2 regions of the Vibrio sp. 11986-1-5 genome follow, and region 2 is predicted to be linked to the other one. Evidence: predicted binding sites of a transcription regulator. Region 2 holds the regulator's gene; the other holds the start of a gene.
What was found. The regulator CRP, encoded in region 2, controls carbon source genes, mostly activating them, when cyclic AMP is high. The targets are predictions, from matches to a motif close to TGTGANNNNNNTCACA.
Positions count from the first base shown of each region.

Region 1 (15,853 bases), on a different contig from region 2:
GGACCGTCTGGCCCCCTGCAGCTTCAAGGATGGTTCAGTACTCAATCTTTATCGCTTTAGCACATTCTATCGCTCTATCCGTTGCTTCCGTTGTCGTCTTACTACGCGTTAAAGCAACACCTAAACGACGACGCCCATCAATATCCGGTTTCGCAAATAAACGAACCTGAGCGGTTGGAATGCTTAGAGCGTCATCCAATCCTGAAAATTGGATGTTGTTTGAAAAACCTTGACCAAGAATCGCGGCTGAAGCAGAAGGCCCATATTGAGTTATCGTTCCGACAGGTAAACCGATAAATGCGCGAACATGCAGTGCAAATTCTGATAAATCCTGGGAAATCATCGTCACCATGCCAGTATCGTGTGGGCGAGGGGATACCTCATTGAAAATGACTTGGTCGCCTTTGACAAACAGTTCAACACCAAATAATCCATAGCCACCAAGCGCATTAACAATTTCCTCTGCTACATATTCAGCGGCTTTTAAGGCATTTTCGGACATAGCTTGTGGCTGCCAAGACTCACGATAATCACCGTCTTCTTGTCGGTGACCAATAGGAGCGCAAAAATGGACACCATCGATAGCGCGAACCGTTAATAAGGTGATTTCATAATCAAAATCAACAAAACCTTCGACGATGACTCGGCCTGCTCCTGAACGTCCACCTTGTTGAGCATAGTGCCAGGCTTGTTCAATATCCTCAGGGCTTCTTAAAACACTCTGACCTTTACCGGAAGAGCTCATGATCGGTTTACAGACACAAGGTAAGCCGATTTGCTCGACAGCGAGCACGAATTGCTCATAACTATCTGCAAATTGATAATTGGAGGTTGGTAGTGACAGCTGTTCAGCAGCGAGGCGGCGAATGCCCTCTCGATTCATCGTCAATTGAGTGGCTTTGGCGGTTGGGATAACCGTGAAACCTTGTGTTTCTAATTCGACCAGTTTATCCGTGGCGATAGCTTCGACTTCGGGCACGATATAGTGTGGTTGTTCTTGCTCGATGATTTGTTGTAGTGCTTGTGGATCAAGCATATCGAAAACATGATAACGATGAGCGACTTGCATCGCAGGGGCGTTCGCATAGCGATCACACGCAATCACTTCTAAACCAAGGCGTTGACATTCAATGGCGACTTCCTTACCAAGCTCGCCTGAACCAAGTAATAGCACCCGTGTTGCACTATTGAGAGTAGCCGTTCCCAACATAAAAAATCCTTATTCATACTCAATACCTAAGTGGCATTGACTTCTTCTTGAGAGATAAAAACAGCGGCAATGATACTGGAATCGTGTGAAAAAGAAAACGTTTGCTATTTGGGTTGGATGAAATCAAGTAGGGGCATGAGTGCGACAAATAAAATCGGGTTGTTATTGATTACTCATCAATATACTAACGCGACGAGTAATCAATATTGATTAAGACTAGAGTGCTAAATAAGACAAAGGAAGGTCTGGATTAATCACTTCGAGGGTCGCTTGAGTATCAGCTAAATGGCTGATTTGACCTTGTGCCATCTCGACTAACGCAGCGCCCGCTAAGTCGGTGAATTCTTCCCCTGCCATACGCAGTTGGATCAGTGCGACTTGTAGGGGAGGCAAGCTTGGATTAAAAGCGGCATTTTCTGCGTATGATCCGAAGTATTCTTGACCTGATTGAGTACGCAGCGCAACTCCACTGAGGTTATTAGTATAAGGAGCGTGGCTACGATTGAGAGCTTGAATTGCCGTTTGAACCAGTGAGTCTTGATCGTCACTGTTATAACCATGATCAATCGGGGTCATTAACGCCGATTCAATACCCAAATCCCTTGGCCCAAAAGATTCAGGTAAATAATCTTGCAGCGATTTTTCTTCCCTTTGTGGTAATTGAATCATTAAGGTGGTCGCTGTACTAAGCTCATTCATAAACTGTCGGCAGTGACCACAAGGACTATAATTGACCGTCATACTGGCTATGCCTTGTTCACCCTTCATCCACGCGTGACTAATCGCGGCTTGCTCAGCATGGATGGTTTGTCCTAGCTGCGCTCCGGAAAACTCCATATTAGCGCCAAAATAGAGCCGACCACTCACTCCTCGAGCAATCGCTCCGACATGAAAGTTGGAAATTGGCACGTACGCATAAGCCGCAGCGAGTGGCAGTAGAGCGACTCTGAGATCGGCGTCGTTTAATCCTGATAAAGTCAATAATTGATGGAATTGTTCAGCAGAAAGTGTCGCATCAAAGCGCTCGGCCGTGACGATAGGCGTTAGAAACTCGCTAAGCATGGCTGGCATTTGTGATAACGCTTGTTCGATTCGGCTATGCATAATTCATCCTTAATTGGTCAATTGAACTTCATTTTAGATAATTACCATAGTCATTCTGTGATTAAAGTCTCAATTCTTTATGTAAATTGATTTCATTTTTCATAATTAGAGTGAGGTCACACATAATACCCAGCGAATCTCCCAAAATCTCAACAAGACCCGTTTAATAAAAAAGCCATAGACTAAAAGCAAACAGGCTAGGGGCTAAAATAGAGGTGATCACACCACAGAGTACCAGTGCTAACGAGCTAAATGCCGCATCTCGTGGATCTTTTTCAGCACAGGTTGCAGTACCCAGAGCGTGAGCAATAGTCCCTGTGGTTAAGCCTCTAGCTATTGGGTGGGTAATATTCAGCAGGTTATAAATGGGATAGGCCATAATAGCGCCAAACAACCCGACAAGTAGAACAAGAATAGCGGCGATGGCAGGCTCTCCGCCCAAATTACTACTGACTTCCATTGCAATAGGTGTAGTGACGGATTTGCCCATCAAGGCGGCGACTAAGGTAATGTCTGCGTGCATTGATAAGGCAATAATGCTGGCCGTGAGCATAGACATGATGCTGCCAACGCCACAAGCTAAGAGAATAATTCGCCAATTTGCGCGAATTTGTGGTAATTGCTCATAAAGGGGATAAGCGAGCGCAACAACAGCAGGCTGGAGTAAATCACTGATCCAATGATTATCCGCGTAATATTCTTGGTAAGGCACTTCTAACCAGATCAGTAACGGAATTAAGATGGCGATGCAGATCAACAATGGATTAACTAAAGGTGAGCGGTATTTTTGAGCTACCCAACGAGCGAAAAAAAACACCATCAGTGTTATGAGTAACCACATTATTTTTTGCCTCTTTTTAAAAAGCGATCAAGCACGTAACCTACTGAAATCAAAACAAGGGTTGTTCCGCCAATCGCGCTGGCGATAATCGGCCAAAGGTTAGTTGCTAACATGTCAAAATGGACCATTAAGCCAACGCTGATTGGTACGAACAGCAAAATCATATAACGGATAAAAAGATGAGCGCTAGGTCGTACCCAATCGACGGGAACAATACCACTGGCCAGTAAAGCAAATAAAATTAGCAAGCCAAAAATACTACCTGGGATAGCAATCCCGAGCCAATGTTGTAGGCTAACGCCAGCCCATAGACATAAAAAAATAAGCCCCATTGAGACTAGATACTGCGCAGTCGTTTTCAATAATTTGGCGAGCTTAGGTATCATGGTGTGAATAAACCCTTTTTGTAATAAGCCATTTAAGAAGTAAGCGCTTCAACATAGCGATACACCGCTTTTAGTAAGGCGATCTTTTTAGCATCGTGTTGATGTTGCTCGACCAAATTTTCTAAATTGAGCATATAACTTGGTAACTGAGTAGCAAAATAATCTTGGCAATGACTTGCCCAACGGCGTTGTTCCGTTTCATTGAGTGTCCAAGGATAATGGCGCGCTCGATAACGGAACAGTAAAGGTGCAATGCGTTGATCACTGAATTGAATATCTAAATCAGCCAGTGACTCTGGCGCGGCAGAGCGAATAATGTCCATTGCCGCGCGATCGGCGGGAGAAAAGAAGCCATCATACAATTGGCAATCGACATCATTGCTCGGTGCAAAGTCTCGCTCACTACTGAAGACATTCACTAATTTTTCACGGAGTGTCGGCTGCTGGCGGATTTGAGCCAGGTTGGCCAAGCATTGCTCGCGATCAATACCAATGGTGGCTGCATTTTCAGCCGTGAGGGTTTTCGCAGGAGCTAAAATGGGGCATTTATTTAAGTGAATCAGCTTAACCGGTACTGGCAATTCATCTTCTGCTAAATCATCATGTTTAGTATACAGGCGCTGTAAGAGTTGCTCGCTGGTTAACTCAAATAGCGGCTCGGGGTTTTTGGCTAAATCGACCACGATTACGGCGTTTTGGTTGGTGGGATGCCACGCAATGGGCACGACCCAACTGGTATAACTGCGTTCACGCCCAAGCATGCCTGAAACATGCATCAATGGGGTCATATTAACAATATCAACCAATTCAATTAACTTACGTTTGTGGCGCATGGATAAGAAGTAATCGAACAACTTAGGTTGAGCGGCTTTAACTTTTTTCGCAAGTTCAATGGTGGCAATCACATCAGCCATCGCATCGTGAGCGTTAGTGTGTTCTATACCATTTGCCTCGGAGAGATGCTCAAGTTTAAAACTGGTAAAGCCGTCTTGATTTTCTGGCCACTCAATGCCTTCTGGACGTAATGCATGGCAAGCGCGCATCACATCAAGTAAATCCCAACGTGAGTTACCTTTTTGCCAGCTCCAAGCATAAGGATCAATAAAGTTGCGGTAGCAGGTATAGCGGGTTACTTCATCATCAAATCGAATGCTGTTATAGCCCAAACTGATGGTATTCGGTGTGGCGAGTTCAGCATGAATGCGGGCAATAAATTCTGGCTCGGGCAGCCCCTCTACCTGCGCTTTTTGTGGCGTAATACCGGTTATTAAGGCGGCTTCTGGTGAGGGTAAATAATCACTCTGTGGTTGGCAGTAAATCACCAAAGGCTCACCGATAATATTAAAATCCATATCGGTACGCACACCAGCAAACTGGCTAGGACGATCTTTGGCTGGGCTTGTTCCCCAAGTTTCATAATCTAGGAAGAAGAATGTTGGTTGTGCATCAGCGCTGGAGTGAGTGGAGTTTTTCAAAGTAAGCCTTATCTTTCCGTCGAGTGATTAAAAGAGAGAGCTAGGCTCTCATTCATGACGTCGGTTTGGACATAACAATACAACCATAACCAGTCACAGAGAGCACGATCAGTGAGCGAGATCGGCGGAGTATTAATATTCGGTAACTAGAAAATGATTGAGCAGTCTTGATAGGCTAAGTATCTGATCATATCCACTGACAATGCAAGAGCAATGGCGCTTTGCACTATCAATAGGCTTGCAATTGATGCCAATCTAAGCGCTTAAAAAATCCGTTAGCGGGAACATTGCTTATTGCTGCACTTCGCTGTGCCAGTTAACCAAAATGAAAAACGATAACGATGTTTGGCAAAGTACAGGTAAGCTTTATCGGCCAAAGGTTTAATTAATCGCCAACGTAGTAGGGCATAGATCCAGCCTTTGCCGACGAATTGCCAAGCGCGATGTACGGCGTCTAAGCCAAGGATTAACTGTTGGGACTCATCGAGCGCATGCAAAATAGTGCCCGCTTGCTTGATATCAATTTGCGGGTAAGCGCTAATCTCTTCACTATAAATATCAACCATCTTAAGTGACTGGTTTTTATCTAACCGCCTCAGTGCGTCCATTTCTTTAACGCACAATGGGCAAGTGGCATCATAAAATAAAGTTAATTGAGTCATGGCTGGGTCCGGTTAAAATTATCATGCTGATTATACGTCTTCGTGACTGTGTCGATCACTGTTTAGGGCTGCGCATACATTGGATACTGGTATTAATTAACGGGTGATGATGACGACTATCCCATACCAATGCGACCTGACTGACAAAAGGCATGTCATTGATCTGTTGTACAACAACCGATCGATCGAGATGCTCAGTTAACGATAGCGGTACAATGGCAATACCAAAACCGGCTTGCGCCATGGTAATAGCAGTGCGAAGTTGTGGCGCGGCGTAAGGCCGAGCAATATGCACCCCTGCATTATGTAAAGCCGCCTCAATACGATCGTACAAGGCTGGGCCAGTCTCACGAGGAAACATTAAGACATTTTCATTATGTAACTGGGCCAAATTGAGGGTTGGATGAGTGGCTAAACGATAGCTAATGGGGGTAACGGCCACGAAAGGATCATCAAATAAAATCTGTTGGTTAAGTGACTCACTGGCATAACAAGGCAGGCGCATAAAAGCAAATTCTAAACGCCGCTGTTTGAGCAATGTGACCAGATCGGGCATTGGATGCTCAACGGCTACTAAATTGAGCTTTGGATATTGCTCATGCAAACGGCGGATATTGTCTAAAACTTCACGGCTACTCGCTGTTGAGGAAGCAAATCCGATGCGTAATTCCTGTTTTTCACCGCGCGCAATTTGCTCCAACTTTCGCTGACAGCACTCAACCTCTTGTAAAATGTGTTGCGCATCATGATAAAACTCTTCCCCAGCGGCAGTAAGTTCAACTCCGCGAGATAAACGTTTAAATAAGGCAACGCCTAACTCATCTTCTAACTTTTTGATTTGTTGACTTAATGGTGGTTGGGCGATACCTAACTGCTCAGCAGCGCGCGTAAAATGCTTAGCGTTAGCAACGGCAACGAAATACTTCATGTAGCGAAATTCCATCATTCATCCATATTTTTTTTATATCAAAATAAATCTTTTTTATATTGGATTTGTTGTGCTTCTCAAGTCAATCTAAATATACACTTTAGTTCATATTAGGGTTGAGTTATGCAACGTTTTATCTCTTCGGTCTGTTCTTGTCCTCAGCAAATTGCAGAGCAGTTTGCTCATTATCAGCAAGGCTCGGGAGAAGGGGAGATTTATCAAACTTCGCTGATGAGCGCCTTAATTGCTGGTGTTTATGAAGGTTCAACAACCATTGCTGAACTGCTTAAACACGGTGATTTTGGTTTGGGGACTTTTAATCAATTGGATGGCGAGTTGATTGCTTTTGATAGTCAGGTTTTCCAACTGCACGCCAATGGTTCCGCACATCCTGCTCAACTGGATCAAAAAACGCCTTTTGCGGTGTTTACTTTCTTTAAACCAGACATTGAACTGCCCATTAATGACACATTAACCCGTCAGGAAGTGCATCAGCTTATCGATCGTTTGGTACCTAGTGACAATGTTTTTTGTGCGATTCGGCTTGAAGGGGACTTTCCATTAGTCCAAACCCGTACTGTTCCTAAACAGCAGCGTCCTTATCGACTGATGCTCGAAGCGATCAAACAGCAGCCTACGTTTCATTTTGAACACCAATCGGGCGTGATGGCGGGGTTTCGTAGTCCGCGATATACCACGGGAATTAATGTTCCTGGTTATCATGAGCATTTTATTGATCATGCGAGAACAGGGGGAGGCCATGTTCAGGACTACCTCGTTTCATCGGGGTTTTTACAAATCGGTTGTGTCTCGCGTCTAGTGATTGATACCCCGATATCAAGTGATTTTCTTGATGCCGATCTTATGCCCAAAAATCTTCATTCCGCTATCGAAGCGGCTGAAAAATAACCCAACACATCGTCAGTCAAAAGGAAATGTTATGTCATCTCATCACGCTTTGCGCAGTGGCGCGCAGTTAATTGCACAGCAGCTAGAGACCTTAGGCATTCGGTACGTATTTGGTATACCTGGTGCCAAAATTGATCGATTATTCGACGCGCTTGAAGATACGAATATCCAGATGATCCCAGTCAGACATGAAGCCAATGGGGCGTTTATGGCCGGTATCATGGGACGTTTAACCGGTAAAGCGGGTGTAACGTTAGCGACTTCTGGTCCGGGATGTGGGAACTTAGTGACTGGCGTCGCCACAGCTAATACAGAAGGGGATCCGATGCTAGCTATTGGTGGTGCAGTAAAACGAACTTACCAACAAAAACAGACTCACCAGAGTATGGATACCGTGAGTATTTTTCGCTCGGTAACCAAATACAGCGCAGAGATCCAACATGTTGATGCGGCTAGTGAAGTTATGGCTAATGCATTTCGAATTGCTGAATCTGGGCGTCAAGGGGCATGTTTTATCAGTGTCCCACAAGATGTATTAAGTGATCAAACGGATGCGGATTTAGTTATCCCACCGAGTTATCGCCCAAGCGGTTATGCCGATTTAGCGGCTGTTGAAGAGGCGGCCAAGCGGATCGGTAAAGCGAAGCGTTGCGTGGTATTGCTTGGTTTACATGCCAGTGATCAAGTTAACGCATCGATGATCAGTCAGTTTTTACAAAAAACGCAATTACCTGTGGTTGGTACTTATCAAGCGGCAGGTGCCGTAGATATTAACTATTATCACCATTTTGCTGGCCGAGTCGGATTATTCAATAATCAACCGGGTGATGTGTTACTGCAAGATGCGGATTTAATCATCACCATCGGTTTTAATCCTATTGAATACGACCCAGAGCTCTGGAATGCACGTCGTTGTCCGATCATTCATATTGATATGGAACCTGCACAGTATCAACAACATTACCAACCCTGTATTGAGGTCGTTGGTCATATCGGTGGAGCCTTACAGGCTCTTTGCGCACAGATAACGGAGTTTGCCCGCTTATCACCAACAGCACTATCGATTTTAGAAGAAGTGACGCAGCAAAGACATATCATCAAAAGCTATCCGATTAAGCAGAAAGCCGCAGGTTTTCACCCTTTAAGCTTGATTAAAACCATGCAGGCGATCATCACACCCGACACAACCTTGTGCCTTGATATGGGGAGCTTTCATATTTGGATTGCGCGCTATTTAAGCTGCTTTCGAGCTCGGCAGATGTTGGTTTCAAATGGTCAGCAAACCATGGGAGTGGCGCTACCTTGGGCGATTGCTGCGAGCCTATTAAAACCGGGGCATAAGGTCGTCTCGGTTTCTGGTGATGGTGGCTTTATGCAGTCGAGCATGGAGTTAGAAACTGCGGTGCGCTTAAAATGCAACATTGTCCATATTATCTGGGTTGATCATGCTTACAACATGGTAGAAATGCAGGAGCAACAAAAATATCAACGCAGCTCAGGGGTAAAATTTGGCCCTATTGATTTTCAAGCTTATGCGCAATCGTTTGGTGCGCATGGATTTGCCGTGACCCAAGCCGATCAATTAATGCCTATCCTTCGCCAAGCCATGGCAGTAGAAGGGCCAGCAGTTGTCGCGATTCCAGTGGACTATTCAGATAACTACAAATTAATGCAGGCTCGTAGTGAGCAGCATCAAGATCCTGTTTTTCAAATCAATAATGAAGGAGTTTTACTATGAAAGGGTTAATCAATAAAGTTGCGATCATCACTGGTGCCGCTAATGGTATTGGTTTAGCGATTGCACAGCGTTTGTATGATGAAGGTGCTCAGTTGATGCTAGCTGACTGGGATCAAGAGCAATTGCTGAATGCTTTAGAGCATTTTGATAAGGCTCGTGTTGCCGCGCAAAAAGTGGATGTCTCCGATGCCCAGCAAGTAGCGGCCTTGGTACAAACTTGCGTAGAGCACTTTGGTCAACTGGATATTTTAGTCAACAATGCGGGGATTCATATTCCCGGAACGGTACTGGAATGCAGTGTAGAAGACTGGCAGAAAATTTCGGCAGTCAATATTGATGGGGTGGTTTACTGCGCCAAATTTGCCTTACCAGAATTACTGAAAACCCGCGGTTGTATTGTGAATACCGCGTCAGTTTCTGGTCTAGGTGGTGATTGGGGCGCTGCATTCTATTGTGCGACGAAAGGCGCAGTCGTCAATTTAACGCGTGCGATGGCACTAGATCATGGTTTATACGGTGTTCGTGTTAATGCAGTATGCCCAAGCTTAGTGAAAACCAATATGACCAATGGTTGGCCTGATTCAGTGCAAGATAAATTTAATGAACGTATCCCACTAGGGCGAGCCGCTGAACCCAAAGAGATAGCAGCGGTAGTGGCATTTTTAGCCAGTGATGATGCTTCATTTATCAATGGTGTGAATTTGCCTGTTGATGGTGGCGCGACGGCTTCAGATGGGCAACCGAAAATCGTCTAATCCGTGATTTTTCATTATGACTATATCAAAGCCAGTATGAGGTTAAATCGTACTGGCTTTTCAGTTTGAATCAAAACACAGTAATGTTATGAGAGATAAAGAGTTTTCGGCTAAGCATTCTCTTTATTCAGTTTGTTGCGCTGAAACTTCAAGCGGTTTTTGACATCGCGGTTAGTAATGATTTGCTGTTGATGGTCGATATCAGGGTTAGCTTTAGCCAGGCGATCGTAAAGCAAAACATTAACGCTGGCGGCTAAATTCATACAGCCTACGGTCGGGACATACACTACCTCATCAGCTTGATTAATGATGCTTTGAGGGATAGATCCATCTTCGGGGCCGAAGACATACAGCGCCTGTGGCGGATGAACAAATTCAGGCAGTGGCGTTGCCCCTTCCGCCAGTTCAACACAAACAATCTTGGTAGCGGATGGCAAATCGTCGGTGATCTCAGTGACTGCCATCAAGGGGATGCTACTTTGGCGGTTTTTAGTGTCGGTTTGTAGTTTCGCGGCTCTGTCGTAACGAGTCCCCGTATAACGAATCGCATCCGCTTGATAGCATCCAGCAGCACGTAATACACCACCGACATTGGTTGGGCTTTTGGGGTTACATAAACCGATGATCACCGATATTTGCTTACTCACAAAGTGCTCCTCTTAAAATTTGGGCGAGAAGTATAGCGCTAAATTTATAGAGAGTAAGAAAAATATTTTATGAAATTAGCATCATTTATCTATCTTAGTGAGTAAAAATAAATACTTATTTGTTATGGGTAGGTAATAGTAGTGAAATTGTAATGATAGTTTTATCTCGTTAAATAAAACGTTTTAATGAGCAAATTCCAAGTGACGTAGAACATTTTTTAATATTAGGAATATTAAAACTCCAATCTATATACAAGATCACTAAATGGAGAGGTGGTTACATAGTCATTACATATTAAACTGAGCTTTAACTGGCATTAAAACCAAAATATTTAATTAAACTAAATGTGTTCATTGAATTATCACAAATCTGATGTAAAACTAGTTTAGTATGATTTGGTAGGGACGCTGTTAGCCGTATTAGTTCTCTAACAAATGGACTAAGTAGTGCTGGTATTAATCAATATAAAGGAAATATGAAAATGAGTAATTTATTAGTAAAAACTAATGAATGGGTTAAACATATCACTAGTACAGATAAAATTATTTTACCTCAGTCGATATTTGAAAGGCCATCCTTACTAAGGATGGAAGGTGTTCAAATAGAGAACCCTGCACGTGCAGAAGCTGTCGGTGACTATAGACAGCAAGCAAATAATGCATCAACCCCAGGTACTGCACCTCAAAGTATTTTTGATGGTATGCAGACAGCTGTTAATATGTGTCGAACCAAAGCGGAATATAACCCATTAGACCCAGATGGTAAGGGCGATAAAACCCATTTTATTCAGTTTACTCAATATATTAGCTCGATGCCTTTTGTAACTTTAGATTGGGCGACAACGACACAAATAAAACAGCAGAGCAAAAATGCGGATGTGTTGATTAACTCATTTGTGGATGGATTTTGGGGTATAGAAAAAGGTGATAAAAATCAAATAGTAAAATCTGTTCAAGGGTTGGTTTCAGCAGCGTTATCCTATGCTAACCAAACGGAAAAAATGTCTAATTTTGCTCAAAACTTATTACAAGTAGATTCAGCAGGTAATGTTCAGTTTAGTCTTTATAGTAGTACTTTCCAAATATCCGCAACAGAGAAAAAAGGCATTATTACTTTCCATTCAGAGTATGAATTATCACAAGCGATGTATTCACTCTCCCCAACAAGTTGGGCTTCGGTTAGAGAGGCTTTCTCAAGACAATATAAAGTGACTGTTGATGACTGGATTAATGATATGACAACGCCAGTTAAACAAGGAAGTACAGTAAAAGCTCTCTGTTTAGAAGAAAGATAATACCAAATTAATCTCATGAACTAAGCTTACTGTATAAGTAAGCTTAGTTTTTACATGGTATAATTATACTTTTTAAGTTTCTATCGGTGATTTTTATTAGATACAAATTGGTATTTTATTCCAATGGTTTTTATTATGTTTATTATTGACAGTTTTTTAATTAATAGTGGATGATTTTATTAACTATATTTAATCTTTATCAATAATATCATTTAATAGTGCTAATAAGGCTTTGCGTGCTTGCTGGTGCAAAGGATCGGTATTCCATTTTTGGTGTTGAATCAGGTCAATATTAACCTCCCATGCGAAATTAGTGAATGTACCATTAATTCGAGTCAGTGCGTCAGGGACGCTTTGTGCGAGATGGTTAGGTAAAAAGGACCAGCCAAAGCCATTCACCGCCAATTCTAGAACAGTGTAATAGTTATCGGTGTACCAAATGTCTGGACTAAATGCTTGATTTAAACTACTAAATTGACTGTTTTTAGAGCGCACGGTGAGCTGTCGATATTGTCTTAACTCATCAATGTGTGTGATCGGTATGTTAGCCAGTGGATGATGTTTAGCCACAAAGACATCAAAGGCGATATGACCTAAACTGAAAAAATCTAAGCAAGTGGGTAAATCTGGTTCACTTAAAATCAGTCCAGTTGTCGCGCGCCCTGATTCGACTAACTCAATAATATCACGGCTCGAGGCCATTAAGCACTCGACCTGAAGATGAGGAAAGGTTTGTTCTAATTGACGTAAAGCAATCGGCAGTTTAGCCAGCGGAATCCCTTCATCCATCGCTAAAATTAATTGGTTGGCATCAGGAGTATAGAGTTGTGATGCTTTACTACTCATGCGAGCAAGCTGAATCAATGTCGCTTGTGCATAAGGCATTAACTCTTCCCCTTTAGCGGTTAGTTTTGGATAGCGTCCACTACGATCAAAGAGATCGACCCCGCAATCTAATTCCATATTGATGATGTGCTGACTGATCACTGATTGTGCTTTGCCAAGTTCTCTTGCTGCTGAGGAAAACGAGCCTGTTTCTACGGTTTTCACAAAAGCACGCAGTTGATCGATGTTGAACATATCGTTTTTACCGATGGTATCTAACTTTTAAGTATCCTTATTGTAGATAAAATGATGACTCTTGAATAGTTGAATTGAGGTAATTCATCATGGGTCGGAATGAGCGTATTTTTCACGCTGTGGTTTTCGAAATCATTGCACTATTAATGATGGTGCCCCTTGCTTCGTGGTTTTCTGGTAAAGGAACAGGTGATATGGCGTTAGTGAGTATCGTCCTGAGTGTTACCGCGACAGTATGGAACTATATTTATAACGTGTATTTTGATAAGTGGTTTGGTAGTGATCGTATTCAACGTGGTTTAATGATGCGGATTGGTCATACACTGGGTTTTGAAGGCGGATTATTACTGATCACCATTCCTTTTGTTGGCTGGTTTTTACAAATGTCGTTATTAGAAACCTTAGCTTTAGAAGCGGTCTTTATTACGTTTTTCCTCTTTTATACCTTAGGATTTAACTGGTTATACGATAAATATCAGCCTTATCGTGCACTAGGTAAATGGTTAAAAATAGGAAAGAGAGTAGAAACAAAGAGAATTTCTTCGTAACGATTGTTGCCACAACGCCCTAGCGCTCTTTAGCTCTAGGGCGCTTTACTTTATAATCGGCGCGCTTTCATCTGGGATAAAATCATGATTTCAAAAAACCAACTCAAATTACTGCGCGCGTTAGGACAAAAAAAACAGCGTAAAGCACACGGCTTATTTTTGGTTCAGGGTGAAAAAAACGTCCTTGAATTAACCCATAGCGCATTCAACGTTCAGCATGTTTTTGCCACAGCAGAGTTTCTAAACTCACACGCTGAGAACGTAGCGAGTTACACTTGCACTGAAGCATCATTGGATGAGTTGACCAAAGCCAGTACGTTGGTTAGTAATAATGCCGCGATAGCAGTGGTCGAGATCCCGAAGATTGAAGTCCCCAAAGCACAAGGTTTAATGATTGCTTTAGATGGTGTTTCTGACCCTGGTAATTTAGGTACGATTATTCGAGTCGCAGATTGGTATGGGATTAAACATATTGTTGCCAGTGTCGATTGCGCTGATCCTTATAATCCGAAAACCATCAGTGCAACTATGGGCAGTTTTGGTCGCGTTCAGGTGAGTTTGGTGGATTTACCTCATTACTTGGCACAAGCCAATTTACCCGTTTATGGTGCGTTTTTAGAGGGGGAAAGTGTCCATACCACTTCCTTTAGTGCCCAAGGTATTTTGTTGATGGGCAGTGAATCTCATGGTGTCCGCGAACTGGCTGCGCAATGGGTAACCGATAAAATTACTATCCCGGCGTTTGGTGGAGCAGAGTCATTGAACGTGGCGATGGCGACAGGAATTATCTTGGACAATATGCGTCGTCAACATAGTTAATCACTATTTTCGTGTACCCTATTGCTATTTGATATGGCTACTCCACGTTGTTTGGGTATAAAGCAAAACACCAGCGCTCAGCTGGTGTTGTTGTGTGAGACCAAAATCAGGTGACCGGGCTATTTCTCTAGCATTGAGAGCTTATTTGGCACACCATTCCATTTACCTGCTTCATCCATAGCTGGCTTGACTTCGGTTTGTGTTGGCCAGATTTCTGCCAGCTCGGCATTAAGCTCAATAAATAGCTTTTGGTCGTCGGGCAACTCATCTTCTTGAAAAATCGCTTGTGCATCACACTCCGGCACACAGAGGCCACAGTCAATGCACTCAATCGGATTAATGACCATAAAGTTGGGGCCTTCGTGAAAGGCATCGGCCGGACATACCGCCACACAATCTGTGTATTTACATTGTATACAATTATCGGTGACCACAAACGCCATAACAGGTTGCTCTTTAATCAGTCAAAAACGAAGAAGGGGCATAATACGGATCCGAAGGCAAAATTCAACATTCTCTGCACGGAATGTTACGGTCAATGCGCTCAAATCTTTGCTGAATCGGGATTTAGTATGACATAGAAAGCAAATTCTCGTAAAATGCGCGCCATTGTGAGCCGGGCCTTAATGGCTTTAGCTAAGACACCAACCGATACGAGACATCACTTCATGATACGTTTAACTGAAATCAGACTCCCTTTGACACACGAAGAAGGTGAACTACGCGAGGCGATTGCCAAAAAACTGCGTATTCCAGCACAGCAAGTGCTCTCTTTTACTCTGTTCAAACGTGGCTATGATGCTCGTAAAAAAACGAATATCCAGTTGATTTATACCTTAGATGTGGAAGTTGCCAATGAATCTGAGTTGCTGGCAACGTTTAGTGATGATCCTCATGTTCGAATCACACCAGATATGGAATATAAATTTGTTGCTCAAGCACCCGCTGATTTGACTGAGCGTCCAGTGGTGATTGGCTTTGGTCCTTGTGGCTTATTTGCTGGCTTAGTGTTAGCACAAATGGGTTTTAAGCCGATCATTGTTGAACGTGGAAAAGAAGTGCGTGAGCGGACTAAAGATACGTTCGGTTTTTGGCGCAAACGGACATTAAACCCTGAATCGAATGTTCAGTTTGGTGAAGGCGGAGCAGGGACCTTCTCTGATGGTAAGCTATACAGTCAAGTCAAAGATCCTAACTTTTATGGTCGCAAAGTGATCACCGAGTTTGTTGCTGCTGGTGCACCAAAAGAGATCATGTACGTCAGTAAGCCACACATTGGTACCTTTAAATTGGTGACCATGATCGAAAAAATGCGCGCGACGATTCTTGAACTGGGCGGTGAAATTCGTTTTAGCACCCGAGTTGATGATATTCATCAACAAGATGGCAGAATCACTGGTGTGACGTTGTCCAATGGTGAAGTCCTGCATTCTCGTCATGTAGTACTTGCCGTTGG
Region 1 covers NZ_CAWNVW010000022.1:159,917-175,769, forward strand. The annotation lists gene purT (phosphoribosylglycinamide formyltransferase 2) at 35-1,210, opposite strand; gene cdd (cytidine deaminase) at 1,427-2,314, opposite strand; gene AACS00_RS06625 (CidB/LrgB family autolysis modulator) at 2,478-3,155, opposite strand; gene AACS00_RS06630 (CidA/LrgA family protein) at 3,155-3,541, opposite strand; gene sbcB (exodeoxyribonuclease I) at 3,574-5,016, opposite strand; gene AACS00_RS06640 (thiol-disulfide oxidoreductase DCC family protein) at 5,292-5,678, opposite strand; gene AACS00_RS06645 (LysR family transcriptional regulator) at 5,734-6,621, opposite strand; gene budA (acetolactate decarboxylase) at 6,730-7,515, shown strand; gene alsS (acetolactate synthase AlsS) at 7,547-9,253, shown strand; gene AACS00_RS06660 (SDR family NAD(P)-dependent oxidoreductase) at 9,250-10,008, shown strand; gene AACS00_RS06665 (RNA methyltransferase) at 10,119-10,655, opposite strand; gene AACS00_RS06670 (hypothetical protein) at 11,138-11,950, shown strand; gene AACS00_RS06675 (LysR family transcriptional regulator) at 12,140-13,030, opposite strand; gene AACS00_RS06680 (PACE efflux transporter) at 13,120-13,578, shown strand; gene AACS00_RS06685 (RNA methyltransferase) at 13,663-14,397, shown strand; gene fdxA (ferredoxin FdxA) at 14,517-14,840, opposite strand; gene AACS00_RS06695 (NAD(P)/FAD-dependent oxidoreductase) at 15,066-15,853, shown strand, end outside.
Region 1: a site for CRP is predicted at 2,371-2,386, ahead of cdd (cytidine deaminase). Genes of this name have one in related genera too.

Region 2 (15,853 bases):
ACCTTGGCAGAACTGCATCGCGCGGGGTTTATTTTAGCGTTGGTGACCAATAAGCCGAGTAAATTTGTGCCTGATGTTCTTGCTCAACACGGTTTAGCTGAGCTATTTAGTGACGTGATTGGTGGCGATACCTTTAGCCATAAAAAACCCGATCCCATGGCGCTTCATTGGTTGCTTGAAAAGCACCAATTAAAAGCTGAGCAAATGCTGATGGTCGGTGATTCGAAAAACGACATTTTAGCAGCCCAAAATGCGGGTTGTGCTTCATTTGGCTTAACCTATGGTTATAACCACGGTGAGCCGATCGCCAATGCTAAACCCGATGTAGTAGCGGATGATATCGTTCAGCTCCTCGATGTTGTTATGGTTTGCGCGTAAAAATCATCATTTGCCTCTGGTAAAATACTCATCAATGAGTACACTGCTAAACTGCGCCTACTCACCGTAAGCGCAGTTTTTTATTGGTTTTATACCCTTCCTACTGGAAGCTACTGTGGTGTTGGCGACGTTTATTCACTCCAAGCATAGAACTTATCTATGCTCATGGGATTGATTTGCCGCCGACTAGCCATGCTCAGTGGTGTGGGTATCGCCTTCCCTTATTTTGAATCACAAGGAAATTATACTCATGAGCAAACCCATCGTATTGAGTGGTGTTCAACCATCTGGTGAACTCAGCATTGGTAACTATTTGGGTGCTCTGCGTCAATGGCAACAGATGCAAGATGATTATGATTGTCAGTACTGTGTGGTTGATTTACATGCGATTACCGTACGTCAAGATCCCAAGGCGTTATATGAAGCGACACTTGATGCGTTATCCATTTGTCTTGCCGTTGGTGTCGATCCGCAAAAAAGCACCTTGTTTGTCCAATCTCATGTGCCTGAACATACTCAACTTGGCTGGATACTTAATTGTTATACCCAAATGGGTGAACTCAGTCGCATGACTCAGTTTAAAGACAAATCGGCTCGTTATGCTAACGATGTCAATGCTGGGTTATTTGGTTATCCAGTATTGATGGCGGCCGATATCTTGCTCTATGGCGCGCATCAAGTTCCCGTGGGCAGCGATCAAAAACAGCACCTCGAGCTGGCGCGTGATATCGCGACACGTTTTAACAATATTTACAGTCCGGAACAACCGATCTTCACCATTCCTGAACCGTACATTCCGCAAGTGAATGCACGAGTCATGAGCCTGCAAGATGCGACCAAGAAAATGTCAAAATCGGACGATAATCGTAAAAATGTAATTACGTTATTGGAAGATCCCAAGTCGATTATCAAGAAGATCAATAAAGCGCAAACGGATACCGAAACGCCACCGCGTATCGCCTTTGATACTGAGCAAAAAGCCGGTATCTCGAATTTAATGAGCCTATATTCAGCGGCCACAGGCAAAACCTTTGCTGAGATTGAAGCGCAATATCAAGGCGTTGAAATGTACGGTCCTTTTAAAAAGGATGTTGGAGAGGCATTAGTCGCGATGCTTGATCCGGTACAAGCGGAGTACCATCGTATTCGCGATGACAGAGCCTATCTGGATGCGGTCATGAAAGCCGGGGCCGAAAAAGCGTCTGCTCGCGCTGCACTGACATTGAAAAATGTTCAGCAAGCGGTTGGATTTGTGCCTCGTCCATAAGCTGCTCCTTGATTCTACGACACTGAATAAGCCCAAAGCGAATGACTCACTTTGGGCTTATTTGTCTACTGGCGACTACAAGATAAATCAACACGGTCTACACTTAGTGGGAGTGGTACAGTAAGGGGATCGCGATGAAATGGTGGTTACTGTGTGGATTGCTGATCATCAGCAATGGGTTAGCTGCGAGCCCTTTACGGGTTTGTGTGGGCAATATGAATGTGTGGCCGCCGTTTACTTATTGGCAAGGCGCTACCGATGAAGAAAAAGCTCAATCACTAACCGGCTCAGCCACGACATTGGTATTGCAATCCCTTGAACACTTAAACGTTGATTATCAGCTTTTGTTTATGCCGTGGGCGAGGGTGCAGCATGAGCTAGCTCAGGCGAATGGACGTTGTGATTTGACGTGGAATGCCAGCTATCGTCATGACAGAGCGGAGTATAGCTACTTTTCAGTCACCCTTTATCGTATTCAACTCGGTTATTTTACCCTCGCTGATTCGAATAATCTCCTCAGTCATCATCAAGATTCTGGTGTATTGTGTGGTGTACACGGTTTTAACTATCAGGACTTTGGCCTATCTCGCGAGCCATCGCTGCGTTTAAACACCGTGCAACAAGCGTTAGATATGTTACAAAAGCAGCGCTGTGATTGGTTTCTAAGTGAAATTGAGCCAATTTATGGTGGTATTCAGCTTGGTCTTTATCAGCTTGAACGGCCAATTACACCTCATTTATTGGGTAGAGATAAGCAGTTTCATGTGCAAATTCGTCGTGATTTACCGGAGGCATTACCTCTACTCAATGGTATTAACCAGTATTTGCTAGATGCCCAGCAAAGTGGACATGCACAAGCTGTATTTGATCGTTTTTTATTGTTCAATGCGGCGGAACATCAAGACCCTTAATGTCGATGACTCTTATGCTACTCAAGTAAAGCACTTGCCTTTCTACAACGGTGCTGCACAATATCGCCTTCTGTTTCTTCAACTGACTGGCACGGCTGACATTATGTTGCTTCTCATCGATAACTACGACTCCTTTACCTACAACTTATATCAATATTTCTGTGAATTAGGGAAAGAGGTCAAAGTCGTACGTAATGATCAGATTGATATAAAGGGGATTGAAGCCCTTAATCCGAGCCATTTAGTGATTTCCCCCGGACCTTGTACGCCGAATGAAGCGGGAATTTCTCTTCAAGCGATCACTCATTTTGCCGGGAAGCTGCCGATATTAGGGGTATGTCTTGGTCATCAGGCGATTGCGCAAGTGTTTGGTGGACAAGTGGTGCGCGCCAGACAAGTCATGCATGGTAAAACATCACAGATTAAGCACAATGGACGCAGTGTATTTGTTGGCTTAAATAACCCATTGACGGTTACTCGTTATCACTCATTAGTGGTTGAGGCTCATTCACTACCAGCTTGTTTTGAGCTCACGGCGTGGACGGAATTAGACGATGGTTCTGTCGATGAAATTATGGGGTATCAGCATCGAACGTTACCGATTGATGCGGTGCAGTTTCATCCTGAATCGATTAAAACCGAGCAAGGGCATCAGCTACTGGCCAATTTCTTAAATCGTTAAGCCAACCATTACCGATCTTGATCACTTTTCTTAACATTTCTTTGTGCTGAATGGCGCTTGATTGTGATGTGCAATTTTATGCGCCTTTATAGCCTCTCTCCTTAGTGAACCCCTTGCCTTGCAATGGCTATCTATTCTATTTTGCATGTGAAGATAAAAAACACTTCATAAAAGGCAGTCGTTAGTGCATAAATAATCAGAGGCGATATCGAGTACACTGGTATTGATGTCGTGAAAAGAATATTTCGCTATTGAATTGGTTAATATTTTGTAAATACAATGCCGTATTAGTGGTAATGCCATACAAAATCTTACGCTAAGGTTTTGTCGCCAAATGGCTGAGCAACTTGGCATGCGGTATAAGAAGGAATGGGTAATGACAATGGAAAAACAGATACAACGTGGTTTATTTGATGAGGTAATGGTGCCTTGTTATAACCCGATGGCGTTCATCCCAGTAAAAGGACAAGGCTCCCGTGTGTGGGATCAGCAGGGGCGAGAGTACATCGATTTTGCTGGTGGTATCGCCGTTAGTTGTTTAGGGCACTGCCATCCTGCCATGGTTAATGCCTTAACCGAACAAGCCAATAAATTGTGGCATTTGAGCAATGTGATGACCAATGAGCCAGCATTGCAACTTGCTAATAAATTGATTGAGCTGAGTTTTGCTGACAAAGTTTTTTTTGCCAACTCAGGCGCTGAAGCTAATGAAGCGGCACTGAAATTAGCTCGTCGTTATGCAGCTGACGTTTATGGCCCAGAGAAAACGGAAATCATAGCCTTTAAACAAGGTTTCCATGGCCGAACCTTCTTCACTGTAACGGTAGGTGGACAAGCGGCTTATTCTGACGGTTTTGGACCGAAACCCGGCGATATTACTCACCTGCCTTATAACGATATTGATGCTTTGCAAGCGCATATGTCGGATCGTACCTGTGCGATCATGATGGAGCCTCTACAAGGTGAAGGCGGTATTATTTCACCAACGCCAGAATTTGTTCAGGCGGTGCGTGAACTGTGTGATAAGCATAATGCGCTACTGATTTTTGATGAAGTTCAAACCGGTAATGGGCGTACGGGGCATTTTTATGCTTACCAAGGCTTAGGTGTCACGCCAGATATCTTAAGTACGGCGAAATCATTAGGTGGCGGCTTCCCGATTGGTGCGATGTTAACCACTAATAAGCTTGCCGAGCATATGAAAGTCGGTACCCACGGTTCAACGTATGGCGGTAACCCGTTAGCGTGCGCTGTTGGTCTGGCCGTCGTTGATATTGTTAGTCAACCAGAAACCTTAGCGGGTGTGAAGCAACGTGAAGCTTGGTTTCGCGAGGGATTAACCAAAATCAATGATAAGTACCATGTGTTTTCTGAAATTCGTGGTCAAGGTTTACTGCTTGGCGCAGCACTGAATGAGCAGTGGCAAGGCCGTTCTCGAGACATTTTATTAGCGGCTGGAGAGCAAGGATTAATGCTGTTGGTGGCGGGACCGAACGTGATCCGTATGACGCCTTCATTATTGATCACTCAACAAGAAATCGAACAAGGATTGGCTAAACTCGAGCAAGCGATCGCAACACTCGTGTAGTCTTTCTGCTATTCACACCCACCATGGATAGCGGCGGGTGTTTGCTGTCTTCGCTAGGCCAAACTGGCCTAGTGCTATGCATCTGGAGGGAATATTGATGCTAGTTATTCGCCCTATTGCAACGTCTGACTATCCGGCACTTCATGACTGTGCCATTGAATCGGGTCATGGCTTTACGTCACTGCCCGTTAATCAAGAACTCCTCACCAATCGTATTGAACACTCAGAATACAGCTTTGCCAAACCGTCCGTGACGCAACCAGGGGATGAAGGTTATTTAATGGTCGGTGTAGACAGTGTAACCGGAGAGGTTGCCGGTACAACGGGTATTGAAGCGGCGGTTGGTTGGGATCGCCCTTTTTATTCTTATCATATTAGTACCATTGTCCATGCCTCACATAAGCTTGGGGTCAACAATGTCGTCAAATTACTCACCTTTGGTAACAACTACACCGGATGCTCAGAAATTTGCAGCTTATTTTTGCGAGAGCACTTTCGCCAAGGTTTAAATGGCCGCTTAATGTCGAAGAGTCGTTTTTTAATGATGGCGGAGCATCCAGAACGTTTCTCTAAAACCATCTTTGCTGAAATGCGAGGCGTCTCTGATGCGGACGGTAATTCTCCCTTTTGGCAGTGGCTGCAAGAGCATTTCTTTTCGATCGATTTTACCTTGGCTGACTATTTAACTGGGATCGGTAAAAAAGGTTTTATTGCCGACTTAATGCCCAAGTTGCCGATTTATATCAATTTACTCAGTCCTGAAGCCCAAGCGGTGATTGGCCAAGTGCACGAGAATACTCGTCCAGCCCTCAAGCTATTGGAAGACGAAGGATTTACTTGTCGCAATTACGTCGATATTTTTGATGCTGGCCCAGCCGTTGAATGTGATGTCCGTAATATTGAATCGGTACGTAATTCGGTTCGAGCAAGAGTGGAAGTCGCCCGTCACTCCAGTGCTCAACAGTATTTAATGTGCAATACCTCATTTACTCATTTTCGTGCTACCGCTGAAAAAGCGGCCTATAACCCTGAACGAGAAACGGTATTGATTACTCCCGAAGTGGCTCAAGCATTACAAGTTGACCAAGGGGATTGGTTAAGAATTTTGGCTCAATAGTTTAGAGAAGGAAGATAAAATGACTCAGTGGATAGCAGGTCAATGGATTGCTGGACAAGGCGATGCGTTGAGTTCAATCAGCCCTTACGATGATCAAGTGATTTGGCAAGGCAATAGCGCCACGGCAGAGCAAGTTGAACAAGCGATCAGCGCGGCTCGCCAAGCATTCATCGCATGGAAAAATCGGCCATTTGCTGAGCGTGAACAAATAGTGTTGGCGTTTGCTGAGCAGGTCAAAGCCAACAGTGAAAAAATTGCAGAAGTGATTGCCAAAGAAACCGGCAAACCGCTATGGGAAACGCGCACCGAAGCGGCGGCGATGGCTGGTAAAATTGCGATTTCTATTCGTGCTTATCATGAGCGTACTGGGCAGCAGCAACGTGAGGTGGCAGGCAATACGATTGTATTGCGGCATCGTCCTCTTGGCGTAATGGCGGTATTTGGTCCGTATAATTTTCCTGCTCATTTGCCCAATGGACACATTGTTCCTGCTTTACTGGCTGGTAATACAGTGGTGTTTAAACCTTCTGAGCAAACCCCATGGACTGGTGAGCTAGCGATGCAATTGTGGCAAGCGGCGGGATTGCCCGATGGTGTGCTTAACCTAGTGCAAGGTGCGAAAGAAACGGGCATTGCGCTCGCGCAATCAAAAAATATTGATGGCTTGCTCTTTACTGGTAGTGCCAATACTGGTCACCTCTTACATCGTCAGTTTGCCGGTCAACCCGATAAAATGTTAGCACTGGAGATGGGCGGCAATAATCCGATGGTGATTTCTGAGCATTATGGCGATATTGATGCGGCGGTATACACCATTATTCAGTCAGCGTTTATTAGTGCAGGACAACGCTGTACTTGTGCTCGTCGCCTTTATTTACCTGAAGGGGAAAAAGGCGATCAGCTGCTCGATAAACTGCTAAAAGCGACCGAGCGGCTGCGCATTGATCAGCCTTTTGCTGATCCTGCCCCCTTTATGGGGCCACAGATTTCACGTGCCGCCGCTGAGTTTATTTTGACGGCACAAGCGAATTTACAAGCGTTAGGCGGAAAATGTTTATTAACAGCGAAGGCTCAACAAGCGGCGTTCGTCACACCAGGGATTATTGATGTCACTGCGATTAATGATTTACCTGATGAAGAATATTTCGGCCCATTATTGCAAGTCATTCGTTATCAAACACTGCCTCAAGCTGTAGCGCTGGCTAATAATACGCGCTTTGGTCTATCAGCAGGGTTAGTGTCGACCGACGATCAAGAGTGGCGATATTTTATTGATCATATTCGCGCTGGCATCGTTAACCGTAACCGTCAACTTACCGGAGCCAGTGGCGATGCTCCCTTTGGTGGGCCGGGTGCGTCAGGTAACTTGCGTCCCAGCGCGTTTTACGCCGCGGATTACTGTGCTTACCCAATGGCGTCGATGGAAGGGCAAACGACAGAATTACCCGCGACACTATCACCAGGGGTTGTTTTGCCTTAAATCGTCAACACAGCTAAAGCGTGTCGATAATGTTTAACCTATAACGTCTCTATCGCGAGAGGCGTTATCCACCCACTGACAAGGAGGCGTCATGACGCCAAGTGCGCTTTTTCAATGTTTATGGAATGACTATATTCAGCGTCTTTGCCCTGCGGCAGAAAAAGTCCATCATTTGCTCCAGGAAGACGAAGCACTGATCAATGACCACATTGCTTTACGAACCTTTAATATAGCACCACTGGGTATAGAGACTTTGGCCAAGCCGTTTCTGGCCTTAGGCTACGTTGCTTGTGGTGATTATCTGTTTGAAAGCAAAAAGCTGGTGGCGAAGCATTATGAGCATCCTGATCCTAAGCAACCTAAGGTATTTATTAGTGAATTAAAGGTCGAAGAGTGCTCAGCAGAGTTACAATCGATCGTGGCTAAGTTAGTGGCTCAAGTCGAGACGACTCGCCTTGATGATGTCGACTTTCTTTATGCTGGCCGTCTATGGGATCTCTCGTTTGTGGATTATCAAATCTTAGCCAAAGAAAGCGAGTATGCGGCGTGGTTAGCCGCCCATGGTTATGGTGCCAATCACTTTACGGTGAGTGTTAATCAGCTCAAGGCATTTAATGAAGTGAAAGCGGTCAATGATCATCTGCGTCAGGCGGGCTTTACTATCAATGAAAATGGCGGTGAAGTGAAGGGCACACCAGAAGTGTTACTAGAACAGTCCTCGACCATGGCTGATAAGGTGCCAGTCTCGTTTAACGACGGTGTTGAAGTGATCCCCGGTGGTTTTTATGAGTTCGCTAAACGTTATCCAATGGCGAACGGTCAATTGTATAGCGGCTTTGTGGCAGCTTCAGCAGATAAAATCTTTGAAAGCACCGATCTTCGTTAGTAAAAAACGGAATGGGTAGCCAACAATGAACAACAAAAAAGCTACTTTAGGTGAACTAAAGTAGCTTATTCAGGCTTTAAGCATGTTAAACCAGAGGTTAACGAGTGCCGTAGACCACGATGGTTTTACCGTGTGCGGATATCAGATTTTGCTCTTCAAGCATTTTCAGAATCCGACCAACGGTTTCACGAGAACAACCAACGATTTGACCAATTTCTTGACGAGTGATTTTGATTTGCATCCCATCAGGGTGAGTCATTGCATCGGGTTGTTTTGCTAGGTTTAGTAGAGTTTGTGCAATACGACCAGTCACATCAAGGAACGCCAAATCACCGACTTTTTGGCTGGTCACTTGTAGGCGACGAGCCATTTGCCCTGATAGACGCATCAGGATATCGGGGTTAACTTGAATCAATTGACGGAACTTCTTAAAAGAAATTTCCGCGACTTCACAAGGGGATTTAGCTCGAACCCAAGCGGTACGCTCTTGATCTTCTTCGAACAGACCAAGCTCGCCGATGAAATCACCTTGGTTAAGGTAAGAAAGAATCATCTCTTTACCTTCTTCGTCTTTAATCAGTACCGCAACAGAACCTTTAACAATGTAGTACAAGGTTTCCGCTTTTTCGCCCGCATGGATCAGCGTGCTTTTTGAAGGGTACTTATGAATATGACAATGTGAAAGGAACCACTCTAGTGTTGGGTCGGTTTGAGGTTTACCTAGAACCATAATATCTCACTTCCTCTGCAGGGTACGCTCGCTGCTGTCCGTATATTTTAGCGAAGCCTTAATGGATTAACTAGAATAAGAGGACTTCCTAATGGCTGCAAGCTATCTTGTGTTCGGTAAGGAATAGTATCCTTTTTCGAACGCGATTTCTTGATTTTAATCGTATCAAACCATGGATATTTTACGCAAAAACGTGCACATGATCACGGTATGAAAAGTAATCGTGTTAATAAGACCGTAGCCTGACCGATTATGCGAATTTCTTACTCATCAGGTCAAGATAAGGCAATCTCAACCAATTTTTCCGGATTCAATTAATTGCTGGAGTAAGGGTTGCACGATAAGTTCCATAGCAAAGCCCATTTTGCCGCCAGGAACCACAATCGTGTTGTGACGCGACATAAACGAGCCATCAATCATTGCCAGTAAATAGGGATAATCGACATTCTTTATCCCGCGTAAACGGATCACCACAAAGCTTTCATCTAAACTCGGGATGCCTTTCGCATTGAGAGGATTTGAGGTGTCGACCGTAGGCACTCGTTGAAAGTTAATGTGAGTACGCGAAAACTGAGGGGTAATGTAATTCAGATAATCGTCCATTGAGCGAACGATAGAATCCATGACTGCTTCACGAGAATGGCCGCGATCACGAGTATCGCGCACGTATTTTTGGATCCATTCCAAATTGACAATTGGAACCATGCCAATTAAAAAATCGACATGTTGCGCGACATTAATGTCACCGTCGACCACACCGCCATGTAAGCCTTCATAAAATAAGACATTGGTATCATCAGGCAGTTGCTGCCAAGGTGTGAAGGTGCCGGGCATCTGATTATAGGGGACGGCCTCGTCAAAGGTATGCAGATAACGACGGATTTGTCCTGCGCCCGTTTTGCCATATTGGCGGAAAAAATCTTGCAGAGCAGGGAAGTCATTCGCTTGCGGACCGAAGTAGCTAATATGTCGACCTTGTTCTCTTGCTTTACGAATTTCAATATCCATTTCTGGACGAGTGAAGCGGTGGAAGCTATCACCTTCCACCCAAGCGGGTTTAATGTTCATCATATTGAACATTTTACGGAAAGCTTCTGATGTGGTCGTTGTACCAGCGCCTGATGAACCGGTGACCGCAATAATGGGATGTTTTGCTGACATGACATACCTTGTCTGTTGATCCTTGAGGGGCAAAGCCCATGGCTGGTTTCACTATATCATGGAAAAAACGCAGCAGAAAACGCCGATTTTTGCCGTCAGCGTGCGGTACTTTTGATATCGATCGTTTCGTGTAACTCAGAATAGACGATCATCGCTTGCCCACTGCGCAGTTGAGCGATGACTTGATCGATTTTGTCTTGTAAGCTGATTTCACTTTCACCGTAGTCAGTGCCTTCGCGTAAGACAAACTCACGAATTAAATTGTCTAGAGTGTCACTGGCGATATGTTGCCAAGGAACGATCATAAATACCTCATGATTTTATGAACTGATAATCTCTGTTTTACGATGTTTCGCTGCAATAGGACGCTAATTTTTATCTCTGTCGCCAATCAACGTAGTAACTCGGCAAAGCCTGCTCAAGCCAGAACCTAGGTTGACCTAAGCTGCCAGTTAAAAAACCAACATGGCCACCGTGTTCAAATAATTGGTAGTTAATCTCTGGGTTTAAAGGGCCGCGCGGGATCACTGCTTCAGTCATAAACGGATCATCGGCAGCATGAATGATCAGCGTAGGGATAGTAATCGCGCCTAATTTCATCAGGCCTGAGCATTGTTGATAGTATTCTTGAGCATCTTTAAAACCGTGTAGCGGTGCGGTGATCAAATCATCAAATTGGTAGAGCTTGCTTACTTGACGAATGCATTGCGTGGTTAAACCTAGCTCATCTTGCAGCAATGGCGCTTTTTTTAACGCATTATTTTTTAATGATGAGAGTAAATAACGGCGATAAATTTTTGAAAAGCCCTGTTCAATACGTTGCGAACACGCTGCTAAATCCAGTGGTGCGGAAATGATGGTGGCTGCATCGACAATAGGATCATCCCGATAGCGCGCCAAATAGTTGACCAGCATATTACCGCCTAAAGAGACTCCAGTCGCAATAATGGTGCGCTGAGGGAATTGTGCTCGTAGGTATTCAAGTACGAAACGCGCGTCTTCTGTTTCACCCGAATGGTAAGCTCGAGCTAAGCGGTTGGGTTTTCCGCTGCAGCCTCGAAAATGCATCATCACCGATAGCCAACCATGTCGAGCAAACGCATCCATTAAACCATTCGCATAAGGGCTATAAAAACTGCCTTCTAAACCGTGAAATAAGACAAAAATGGGCTTATCGACACCGGGGGTAGCTGGCTCACTCCATGCTAAATCAAGAAAATCGTTATCTGGCGTGGTTAAAGTTTGCCAAACCGGCGTAAAGCAAGCCGCTCGACGAATTAAGCGCGGTAGCAGAGTTTGTAAATGTGGGTTGGTTAATCCATTCGCGGCAGTAAACGGCGACATAAAAAACCTCAATTCTTTATGATCATCATGTTGGTTTTACCGAGGTAGAGAACAGAGAGATCAAATGCTCAGCGCCAAGTTGTCGACAGTAGCGCTCAGTCAACGCTAGGTCTTTGGTCGGGGATAATCGGAACCCCTGTACGCAGGCGATCAGCTCTGCTTGCTGCTGTTTTTCTAACCGTAATTCAAACTGTAGCGCTTCACGGTATAGTGTTTCTGATAGGTGAGACTTTAGTTTACGGCGCAACTCACGAAAAGAGTGAACTAAGCTTTCTGAATGATTTAAACACGCCAATAAGCGTGGCCATTCTGAATCGTTAATGCTGAGTTGTTGTTCGTCTAACCATTTGAGCAGCAAGAGTAAATTAACATTCCCCTGAAACTGGTTTTGCAGACACAAGCACGCTTCTTTCACTTCATTAACCGCATAATAGTCAAGGCTAAATTGCCATAAGCCTTCTAACGTTAATGATGAATGCGCGTGTGTTGGTATCATGATTGATGAAATTCCTGTTCCAGTTGCTCAAGATGTTCTTGCTCGGCCATCCAATCACTTTCTACTTGCTCAAGGGCACTTTTTGCTGTGGCCTGATTAGCAATCACTTCGGTTAATTGGGCTTTATTTTCCGCGTCATACAAACTGGACTCAGAAAGGGTTAACTCGGCTTGAGCGAGAATCGCATTCAACTTATCCATTTTCTCTTCTAACTGTGTCAATTTTTTGCGAATTGGCGCGGTCTGTTTACGAAAATCGGCTTCGCGGCGTTTTTGTTCTTTTTTCGCTGCAGCACTGTTGGCGCTGTCTTTGACGGGTTGAGTGGCTTGGGCTTCTTTACGCGCAATTTTCTGTTGATCGGTTAGCCATTTGTAGTAATCGGTTAAGTCACCATCAAAAGGAGCGACTTGCTGATCATGCACTAAATACAGCTCGTCAGTGGTTGCGCGTAGTAGATAGCGGTCATGACTGACGATCACCATCGCTCCCTCAAAGCTTTGTAAGGCAAAGGTCAAAGCTTGGCGCATGTCTAAATCTAAATGGTTGGTCGGTTCGTCCAACAACAATAGATTAGGTTTTTGCCAGACAATCAGTGCTAGTACTAAACGGGCTTTCTCGCCACCGGAGAAAGGGGCCACTTTTTCTAGCGCTTTTTCCCCCTGAAAACCAAAACTGCCTAAATAATTGCGCAGCTCAAGTTCGGTTTTATCAGGAGCAATCTGCATCATGTGCTGTAACGGCGTTTCTTGTGGATGTAATGTTTCCAACTGATGCTGGGCAAAGTAGCCGATTTTCACGCCTTGAGAGTAAGTGAGATCGCCACTTTGCGGTTTCAGTTCACTGGAGAGCAGTTTGATTAATGTTGATTTACCCGCGCCATTACGTCCTAGCAAACCAATTCGGCTACCCGGGACTAAGTTAAGACGAATCTTTTCGAGGATCAGTCGATCGTCATATCCGGCGGCCACGTTATCCATCATTAAAATCGGATTAGGCAAGGCTGCGGGTTGACGAAACTCAAAGCTAAAGGGGTTATCAAATTGCGCTGGTAAAACTTGCTCCATTTTTTCCAGTGCTTTAATTCGGCTTTGTGCTTGGCGCGCTTTTGAGGCTTTATAGCGAAAGCGATCAATATAGCTTTGCATGTGTGCCATCTGCTTTTGCTGTTTTTGATATTGCGCTTGTTGCTGCATTAGCTTTTGCGCGCGTTGTACTTCAAACGATGAGTAGTTACCGGTGTATTCATTGAGCTGCTGATTTTCAATATGGATAATCCGATTGACGATCGGATCAAGAAAATCGCGATCGTGAGAGATCAGTAATAACGTACCAGGATAGGTTTGTAGCCAACGCTCGAGCCACATGACCGCATCTAAATCGAGGTGGTTGGTTGGTTCATCAAGCAGCAGCAAATCAGAGCGACAAATCAGCGCTTGGGCAAGGTTAAGGCGCATACGCCAACCACCAGAAAATTGGGTCAAATTCCAACTCATTTGTTGCTGACTAAAGCCTAAACCATCCAGAAGTTCGGCTGCACGCGCTTGAATACTGTAACCACCAATGGTTTCAATATGACCATGTAATTCGGCGACACGGGTGCCATTATCTTGTTGCTCGGCTTCACGGAGTTGTTGTTCTAAGCGACGATATTCTCGATCACCATCAATCACGTACTCTAAAGCTTGTCGCTCTAAAGCGGGCGTTTCTTGGGCAACCCAGGCCAATTCCCAATGAGCCGGTTGATTAAATGAGCCGGCATCAATCGATAGCTCCTCTTTCATTAATGCAAATAGCGTTGATTTACCGCAGCCATTTTTGCCGACCAAACCGACTTTATCGCCGGGATGAATAGTGGCTGAGGCTTTATCAAGCAGCGGTTTTCCGCCACGGAGTAATTGAATGTCAGAGAAGATAATCATAAAAAGTCGAGTCTAGTTAGCCGTGTATGTCGTCGCGAATAGTAGGAGGAATCGGTATAAATGTCGATGATTATACCGATCCATTGCGCGTCTTCCTATGTGGCTCTTCATCGTTAGGATTCGCTGGGTGAGGGGAGGCTTAGCTATCGCTTAGTCGGCTTTCATACTATAATTTTCGTCACGATTGAGCAGTTTACGCTAAGGAAATCCGTTGCTTGCTCTGATAATGGATCGCTTTTATTAAAGAGAGTCAAGGAATGACTAAGGATCGAGAAACGGTTTCTTCCCATCACGCAAGCGCCGCCCACTTACCGAAAGTATTAGTGATTTACGCTCATCCCGACCCGGATCACTCGCTGGCTAATCGTCTGTTGATTGAACGAATTATCGCTTTACCTCATGTCGAAGTGCTTGATCTGTACGCGACCTATCCCGATTTTTTTATCGATGTGAATCAAGAGCATCAACGTTTACTGGCCGTTGATGTGATTGTCTTCCAACACCCGTTATACATGTATTCGTGTCCAGCATTGTTAAAAGAGTGGATTGATAAAGTGCTCGGTAAAGGCTTTGCTTTTGGGCCAGAAAGTGCACTGCAAGGTAAGCGTTGGCGAAGTGTAATCACGACCGGTGGGCATCGAGAGGCCTTTAGTACTGAGGGATACAATCGTTATCCATTGAGTGAAATTCTACAACCTTTTGAATTAACCGCCGCGTTATGTCGTATGCGCTGGATTGAGCCGTTAGTGATGTATTGGGCAAGGCACATCAGTGATGCTGAACGCAAACAACATGCTGATCAGTATGTCGCTTGGCTAGAAGGGTTACGTCATGATGACTGATTGGCTCTCCAGTTCGGTGATTTTTTTGACGGCTGCCGTGGTCGCAGTACCGATAGCTCAACGTTTAGGGCTTGGCGCTATTTTAGGCTACTTACTCGCCGGGATTGTGATTGGCCCTTGGGGGTTAAAGCTTATCACAGATGTTAATGCGATTTTGAACTTTGCCGAATTTGGCGTGGTACTGCTGCTATTTTTGATTGGCTTAGAGCTGAATCCTAAACGATTGTGGCAAATGAAAGGACCGATCCTTGGGCAAGGTGGGTCACAGATGTTAATCACCAGTAGTGTGCTCGCGAGCGGTTTGTGGATGTACGGTTTCTCTTGGCCAGTGAGTATTACTATTGGGTTGATTCTTGCGCAATCGTCGACGGCAATAGCGCTACGTACCATTGATGAAATGCGGTTAACCTTAAGTGATACGGGACGCACGGTATTTGCTGTGTCGCTGTTTCAAGATTTAGCGGTCATTCCAACGCTTGCTTTAGTGGCCATCTTTGCCGGCCAAACAACGGGTGACAGCTTACCATTAATGTCGATGTTGGCAGGGGTAGCAGGGCTATTAATTGCTGGGCATTTCCTATTGCAGCCTTTATTTCGGTGGGTGGTGAATAGCCAAGTGCGCGAGCTATTTACCGTAGCCTCGCTATTGTTGGTGATTGCGATTGCCTTATTGATGGAAAAGCTTGGTTTGTCGATGGCCTTGGGCGCTTTTCTGGCAGGTATGCTACTTGCGGAAAGTGAATTTCGACATGAGCTAAGTACGGCTATTGAACCTTTTAAAGGCTTATTGTTGGGGTTATTTTTTATCGCCGTGGGCATGTCGGTTAATATCGCTTTATTGTGGCAGGAGTGGTGGCTGGTCAGTCTGCTGGTGATCGGATTAATCAGTGTCAAAATGGCGATCATGTATGGTTTAGCGCGTCTAGCTAAAGTGCGTTCGAAAGCACGCAGTCGCAGCGCGTTGATTTTGAGTCAAGGCGGAGAAATTGGTTTTGTTATTTTGACGGCAGCCACGGATGGGTATTTATTAACAGATAGTCAGTCAGCGTTGC
Region 2 covers NZ_CAWNVW010000051.1:93,214-109,066, reverse strand. The annotation lists gene AACS00_RS13525 (phosphoglycolate phosphatase) at 1-378, shown strand, start outside; gene trpS (tryptophan--tRNA ligase) at 629-1,645, shown strand; gene AACS00_RS13515 (substrate-binding periplasmic protein) at 1,780-2,556, shown strand; gene AACS00_RS13510 (aminodeoxychorismate/anthranilate synthase component II) at 2,660-3,238, shown strand; gene AACS00_RS13505 (aspartate aminotransferase family protein) at 3,615-4,826, shown strand; gene astA (arginine N-succinyltransferase) at 4,924-5,943, shown strand; gene astD (succinylglutamate-semialdehyde dehydrogenase) at 5,963-7,423, shown strand; gene AACS00_RS13490 (DUF1338 domain-containing protein) at 7,515-8,309, shown strand; gene crp (cAMP-activated global transcriptional regulator CRP) at 8,407-9,039, opposite strand; gene AACS00_RS13480 (phosphoribulokinase) at 9,331-10,200, opposite strand; gene AACS00_RS13475 (YheU family protein) at 10,296-10,505, opposite strand; gene AACS00_RS13470 (hydrolase) at 10,576-11,544, opposite strand; gene AACS00_RS13465 (TIGR02444 family protein) at 11,570-12,040, opposite strand; gene AACS00_RS13460 (ABC transporter ATP-binding protein) at 12,037-13,959, opposite strand; gene kefG (glutathione-regulated potassium-efflux system ancillary protein KefG) at 14,217-14,801, shown strand; gene kefB (glutathione-regulated potassium-efflux system protein KefB) at 14,794-15,853, shown strand, end outside.